DNA from 2 places in the Delftia sp. DLF01 genome. Region 2 is predicted to be linked to the other one. Evidence: riboswitches for the same ligand, from Rfam matches in the RefSeq annotation. Region 2 holds a riboswitch; the other holds the start of a gene.
What was found. Region 2 has a riboswitch for glycine ahead of gcvT (glycine cleavage system aminomethyltransferase GcvT). Riboswitches for the same ligand answer to the same signal wherever they lie in the genome.
Positions count from the first base shown of each region.

Region 1: another riboswitch for glycine. It lies ahead of IB269_RS26615 (D-amino acid dehydrogenase); the one in region 2 lies ahead of gcvT (glycine cleavage system aminomethyltransferase GcvT).

Region 1 covers NZ_JACVAZ010000006.1:171,809-175,211, reverse strand. Annotated here, with positions in the region: gene IB269_RS26620 (beta strand repeat-containing protein) at 1-706, opposite strand, end outside; glycine riboswitch at 1,358-1,468, shown strand; gene IB269_RS26615 (D-amino acid dehydrogenase) at 1,561-2,892, shown strand; gene IB269_RS26610 (FIST N-terminal domain-containing protein) at 2,925-3,403, opposite strand, start outside.
Region 2 covers NZ_JACVAZ010000001.1:1,381,037-1,384,439, forward strand. Annotated here, with positions in the region: gene gcvP (aminomethyl-transferring glycine dehydrogenase) at 1-291, opposite strand, end outside; gene gcvH (glycine cleavage system protein GcvH) at 363-737, opposite strand; gene gcvT (glycine cleavage system aminomethyltransferase GcvT) at 874-2,049, opposite strand; glycine riboswitch at 2,067-2,185, opposite strand; glycine riboswitch at 2,201-2,312, opposite strand; gene IB269_RS06045 (fatty acid--CoA ligase) at 2,482-3,403, shown strand, end outside.

The DNA.
Region 1 (3,403 bases), on a different contig from region 2:
CGGAGTCCGCCCAGTTCTGGACTTGTATGACTCCCCCGAAATCGATGGTCAATGAGCCCGTGCCGGCTGGCACGGTGCCTTTGAGCCAGTACCAGGCACCACCGGCACCAGTGGTGGTGCCCGTATCGCCGCCGCTGATCATCTGGGTTTGACCACAGGCATTGGTGGCTCCCGTCACGGCGCCGGACTGGGCTCCGCTGACGAATGTGTTGGCACAGCGCACGTAAACCGTCTGATTGTCGACATACGGATGGAGGTTTCCCGCCGCATCCTTGGATGTCCCGCTCTGTATGGTTCGTACCGACGTAGACAGTGTCGGCGCAAAGACGATGGAAACATCGGCACTCGGATCCAGCGTTTGTAGCGTGTAGTTGGCTGCCTGAATGGCCGCTCGCAGCGTACATGCGCCAGCAAAGGTACCCCCCAGCGTGCTGACACAGGTGGTTGGTGTCGTTGCATTGGCATTTGGAGCGTCGCTGTTGTCGGTGACCGTGAAAACGATGGTCGCCGCGAGTGCCGTGGATGAGATACCCGCGCATGAAAGCAGCAGCAAAGAGAAAAGGCACTTCGCTGCACGCCACTTGCGAAAAAATGCCGAACCAGGCAGGCGATTGAGAGCATGCATGATATTCCCCGTTTTCTCAAGGAGATATGACAGGAAAATGATTTTCCCAATGGCAATGGCCATCAGTTGTACCCAGCGCATTTGCATCGCCGTACCTCGAATAGTTCTATTTGAATCACGAGCTCACAACTCACCTTGCAGCCGGTGAGGTTGGAAGCAAAATGTTTCGCGCAGATCCTGCGCGTCAATCAAAAAGGTGGATTTCCATCAACGTTTGCGAGCTGCTCCGCTGCCCATTGAGCCGGACACACCTTCAGTCGGGTTTGCGACGCAAATCATTCCTCCCTCCACAAACCATATTCACCGTGCTTGTATTTTTTCAGTGCCGGGCCAGTTTCCATGGACCTGCACCTGTGCAACGGTAAGTCGCCTATCAGACATATACACAACTCATGGTTAACCCATGCAGGTCCAATCGACCAGAACATGCACTGACAAACCACTGCACACATCGATAGGCTAAATCATGTTTTTTTCTATTTCAATAGTTTTTTTACATGAAATCGAAGGCTCGTGCCAGCGCTACGAGGGAGGCGCTTGAGCGATATAGGGAATACCCTGAATCGGCCACACCACATACAGGTAGTAACTGGTGGTATCCCCAGTACGACTGGAACCGGCTGCGCAAGCCACATAGAATCGCCCCTGCAGGAGAGCAGGCGGGCACCACGGTGCCGAGCCTCACCGAAGGCGCAAACTCCCATACACGCTCAGGTTCCGTACTGCAAACACAACATGCCGTCTGGAGAGCCGCCGCACGCAATATGCGGCGCACCGAAGGAGCAAGCCCCGTTCCCATGGACGGCGGTGAATCTCTCAGGTACCAAGGACAGGGGGAGCGGCAGCTGCGTCACGACGGACGCCGGCTGCTTGCTATTGAATCCATAGCTACCAGCTTCCGCGTGACCGGCACATGCCTTTGAAAGGGCATTGTCATGCGCGTCATCGTTCTCGGAGCCGGCCTGATCGGCACCGCCTCGGCCTACTATCTGCAATCTCTCGGTCATGAAGTGACCGTCATCGACCGCCAGGCTGCGCCCGGCGCCGAAACCAGCTTTGCCAACGGCGGGCAGATCTCGGTCAGCCATGCCGAACCCTGGGCCAACCCCGGCGCACCGCTGAAGTTGCTGGGCTGGCTGGGCCGGCAGGACGCCCCCCTGCTGTTCCGCCTGCGCGCCGACATGCGCCAGTGGCTCTGGGGCCTGTCCTTCCTGCGCAACTGCACGCCCGCGCGCACGCGCCACAACATCCAGCAGATCGTTCGCCTGGGCACCTACAGCCGCGAGGCCCTGCAGCAGCTGCGGTCGGACACCGGCATCCAGTACGAGCAGCGCATGCAGGGCATCCTGCACTTCTACACGAACGCCCGCGAGTTCGAGGGCGCTCTCAAGCCCACCGAGCAGATGCAGGCCCTGGGCTGCGACCGCCGCCTGATCGACGCCGACGAAGCCGTGCGCCTGGAGCCGGCCCTGGCCCATGTGCGCGGGCAGATAGCGGGCGCCACCTATACGGCCGAGGATGAATCGGGCGACGCCAACCTCTTCACGCGCGAGCTGGCACGCATTGCCACCACCACGGGCGTGCAGTTCCGCCACGGCCACCACGTCATGGCGCTGCGCACCACGGGTGCGGGCGCAAGCCGCCATATTGACCATGTGGAGGTGACCAATGCCGATGGCCGCTACGAACGCATCCAGGGCGACGCCTATGTGCTGGCCATGGGCTCGTTCAGCCCGCTGCTGGCCCAGCCGCTGGGGCTGCGCCTGCCCATCTACCCGGCCAAGGGCTACTCCGTGACCCTGCCGGTGCTGGACCCCGCCAAGGCCTACCAGGTCAGCCTCACGGACGATGAGTTCAAGCTGGTGTTCTCGCGCTACACCGGCGCGCAGGGCGACCGCCTGCGCATTGCCGGCACGGCCGAGTTCAACGGCTACGACCGCAACCTGGACCCCGTGCGCTGCGAGGCCATCGTGCGGCGCGTGCAGCAGCTGTTCCCCGGCGCCGGCGATACCGGGCGCGCCCAGTTCTGGAGCGGCCTGCGCCCCGCCACGCCCAGCAATGTGCCGCTGATCGGACGCTCGCCCATCGCCAACCTGTTCCTGAACACCGGCCACGGCACGCTGGGCTGGACCCATGCCTGCGGCTCCGGCATGGCGCTGGCCGATCTGGTCAGCGGCAGGCAGCCGGCCGTGGATTTCGATTTTCTGGGAGCCGCAGCCATGGACCCGGATCGCAGCGCAGGCACGGTGCGCCCGCGCGCGGTCTGAGGTGCAGACGGTGTGTACGGCGTGTACGACGCCTAGGCAGTGAACACCGTCAACACCCCGGCGAAGCGGTGCAGGCGGGCGTCCATGATCTCGGCTTCGGCGACGAAGCCGATCAATGGCACATCGCCCAGTGCGTGGCGCAGGGTGCGCAGCTCGGCATCGGGGCCGCCGAACAGGCCGCCGCCGCGGCCCCGGCAACTGATGTAGATGGCGCCACGGATGCGGGGCTGTGCCTCGCCTTCGGGCGCCGCCTCCTCGGGCTCCGCCGCATCGCGCAGCGCAGCGCCCAGTTGCAGCAGTTCCTGGCGCGCGACCTGGGCCTGGCGGCGGCAGAAGATCACCGAATGCCCGGCCTCCACGGCCGATGACAGGGCCACGCCCTGGCGCAGCGGGTCCAGCCCGACCAGGGTCAGCACCTGGGCCTCTTCGGTGAGCACGCCGTGGGCCATGCCCCGGCCCGGCGGCGCAATGGCCGCCAGCGTGCTGCGCACCGTGGTCAGCGCGGGCTGCC
Region 2 (3,403 bases):
GTGCGTGCCGTAGTAGCCCTGGCCGATGAAGCTTTTGAGCAGCTGGTTGCGGCCTGCCAGCGCCTTGAGTTCGGCCAGCGCCTGTGCCTCGGTGGCCGCTGGCGGCAGCGCCATGGGCTGGTGGCGCCGGATGGAGGGCGGGACGATGGCGTCGATCAGCGCATCGCGCGATGCCGCGCCAATGGCGCTGAGCATGTGGGCCTCGTTTTCGGGCGCAATGCCGATATGGCGGGCCACGAATTCGGTGGCGTTCTCGAGGGCGGCAAGGGGCTGGGTGGAGGACATCAGCATGGAGGGACCTGTCTCAAAAGCTGAAAAGCGCCAGGGCGGGCCCTGGCGCCCGTCCTGGCCGGAAAGTGGCGTCAGTTGCTCTGTGCGAAGGCCGTGTAGGCGGCTTCGTCGAGCAGCGCGGCCAGCTGGCCTGCGTCGCTGAGCTTGACCTTGAAGAACCAGCCTTCGCCCAGCGGATCGCTGTTGGCCAGGGAGGGGTCGTCGCGCAGGGCTTCGTTGACTTCGACGATCTCGCCGCTGACGGGCATGTAGACATCGGCAGCGGCCTTGACGGACTCGACCACGCCGGCCACATCGCCTTGGTTGAAGCTGGTGCCCACGGCGGGCAGATCGACGAACACCACGTCGCCCAGCGCATCCTGTGCGTGCAGGGTGATGCCGACGATGGCCGCGTCAGGGTTGGCGGCGTTGATCCATTCGTGGTCCTTGGAATACTGGATGCTCATGGCTTGCTCCGATAGAAACTGAAAAAGAAACCTGTGAAAGGCGGTTTGAGAAAGGTCAGTGCGCACTGTAGCGGCATGCGATGGCAGGAAAAACGAATCCGCCGAACTCGATCCACGCCAAGCGCGCAGGCTGTCCTCAACCGCGGTGATAGCGGGGCGCCACGAAGGGCGTGGCCTGCACCTGCATGGGCACGGCCTTGCCGCGCACCATGGCCTGCAGCGTGGTGCCGATGGCGGCGCTGCCCGGCTCCACATAGGCCAGTGCCACGGGCTGGTTCAGCGTGGGCGACAGCAGGCCGCTGGTGACCTGGCCGACCTTGCGGCCGCTGGCATCCAGCAGCTCCGTGCCTTCGCGCACGGGTACGCGCTCCAGGGCCACCAGGCCCACGCGCTTGCGCGTGAGCAGCTCGGGCGACTGCAGCTGGGCCAGCACGGTGGCCGCGCCGGGAAAGCCGCCTTCGCGCTCGCCACCAATGCGGCGGACCTTCTGCACGGCCCAGTTCAGGGCGGCCTCGGCCGGGGTGGTGGTCGTGTCCAGATCGTTGCCGTACAGGCACAGGCCGGCTTCCAGGCGCAGCGAATTGCGCGCGCCCAGGCCCACGGGCCTGACTTCGGGCTGGGCCAGCAGGGCACGGGCAAAGGCTTCGGCGTGGCTGGCGGGCAGGGAGATCTCTAAGCCGTCCTCGCCGGTATAGCCGCTGCGCGTGATGTACAGCTCGGCGCCTTCCCAGTCGAAGTAGCCGCCCGTCATGAACACCAGCCCGGCCGTGTCGGGCAGCAGGCGCTCCATGGCGGCTGCTGCCTGCGGGCCCTGCAGCGCCAGCAGGCCCCGGTCGAACTGGGGCTCGATTTCACAGCGCTGGCCGATGCGGGCCTGGATGTGCGCCAGGTCTTCATGCTTGCAGGCGCCGTTGACGATCAGGAACAGGTCGTCCTCGCGGCGCACGAACATCAGGTCGTCCAGAATGCCGCCCGCATCATTGAGCAGCAGGCCGTAGCGCTGGCGGTGTTCGCCCAGGCCCAGCACCTCCATGGGCAGCAGCGATTCCAGCGCCGCGCCGGCATCCGGGCCGCGCAGGCTGATCTGGCCCATGTGCGAGACATCGAACAGGCCTGCCGCCTCGCGCGTGTGCAGGTGCTCGGCCATCAGCCCCTGCGGGTATTGCACGGGCATGGAGTAGCCTGCAAACGGCACCATGCGCGCGCCCAGTTCCTGGTGCAGGTCGAACAGCGGGGTCTTGAGCAGATCGGTGGTGGAGGCAGCGGTCAAGGAGGGACTCTCTTTTCGGCAAGGGGCAAGGCACAACGCCATCCCGGAATCCCGGGATGTCCTGCCCTGCTGTCCGCTTTACCTGAGAGATTCACCCGCACCTTCCATGCGTGGGGCTTGCTCCTTCGGTGGATGGGGCACACCGCCGTGCCCTGCATCTCTCTCCAGCTAGGAACGCCTGCGGCCGTGGCGGCAGGCGGTGCCAGTCCTTTTGCCTGAGCGTTCGGGACGAACCCTGCGCCTTCGGCGGTGCCGCTGCCTGTGACCATCGCGGCCGGGCGGGCACTCTCTCCTGACCGGCGCATTCTAGCTGCGGCCAGCGTCCGCGCGGCTTCGGGATTTCCGCGGGCCGACTGCCGGTCCATGCGCTTGCCTGCATGGATGCATTTGCAAATTGCATAACTGTCTAAAAAATCTCCTACATTGAGATGCATCGATATATGAAATCTCGTGAGCGAGAAGGAAGAAGCGCACATGCAGCAGACGCTGGGAGACACATTGGCCTGGCCGGCACGTTACCTGCCGAACAAGGAAGCCCTGGTCGCGTGGGAGGGCGGCGAGCGCCGCGCCTGGACCTACGCCCAGCTCGATGCCGAAGTCAACCGCCACGCCCATGGCCTGGCCGAGCTGGGCATAGGCCATGGCGACGTGGTCGCGGCCTTTCTCTACAACACGCCGGCCTTTGCCTTCACCATGCTGGCGGCCGCGCGCCTGGGCGCCATCTTCAACCCCATCAACTACCGGCTGGCGGCGCAGGAGCTGGCCTTCATCCTCAAGGACGGTGCTGCGCGCGCCCTGGTGTTCGAGCACGAGGGCGGCGAGGTGGCCGCACGCGCCCAGGCCCTGCTCAAGGCCGAAGGCGGCGGCACTGGCACGGGCATCGAGCACTGGATCTTTGCCGACGATGCGCCGGCCGACCCGCTGCCGGTCTGGGCCACGCAGCGCCTGTCCGCCCTGGCCAGGGGCCGCAGCAGCGTGCCGCCCCAGGCCCATGTGCGCGAGAGCGACCCCTGCATCCTCATGTACACCAGCGGCACCACGGGCCGGCCCAAGGGCGTGCTGCATACGCACCGCAGCAAGCTGGCGCACAACGCCCTCATGCACCAGACCATGCAGTTCACGCGCGACGACGTGGGCCTGGCCATGGCGCCGCTCAACCACACGGCCGAGCTGCACACCAGCTTTTTGCCGCGCCTGCAGGCCGGGGCCACCCAGGTGCTGCTGCGGCGCTTTGATGTGACCGAGGCCTGGCGCCTGATCCGCGAAGAGCGCGTGAGCTTCTTCTTCGCGGCGCCCACCATGGTCACCATGCTGCTGGCCGACCCCATTGCCTCGCCTGAGCAGGCGCCCGCGCTGCGGCTGGTGGAGTACGGCGGCGCCTCCATGGCGCCCCACC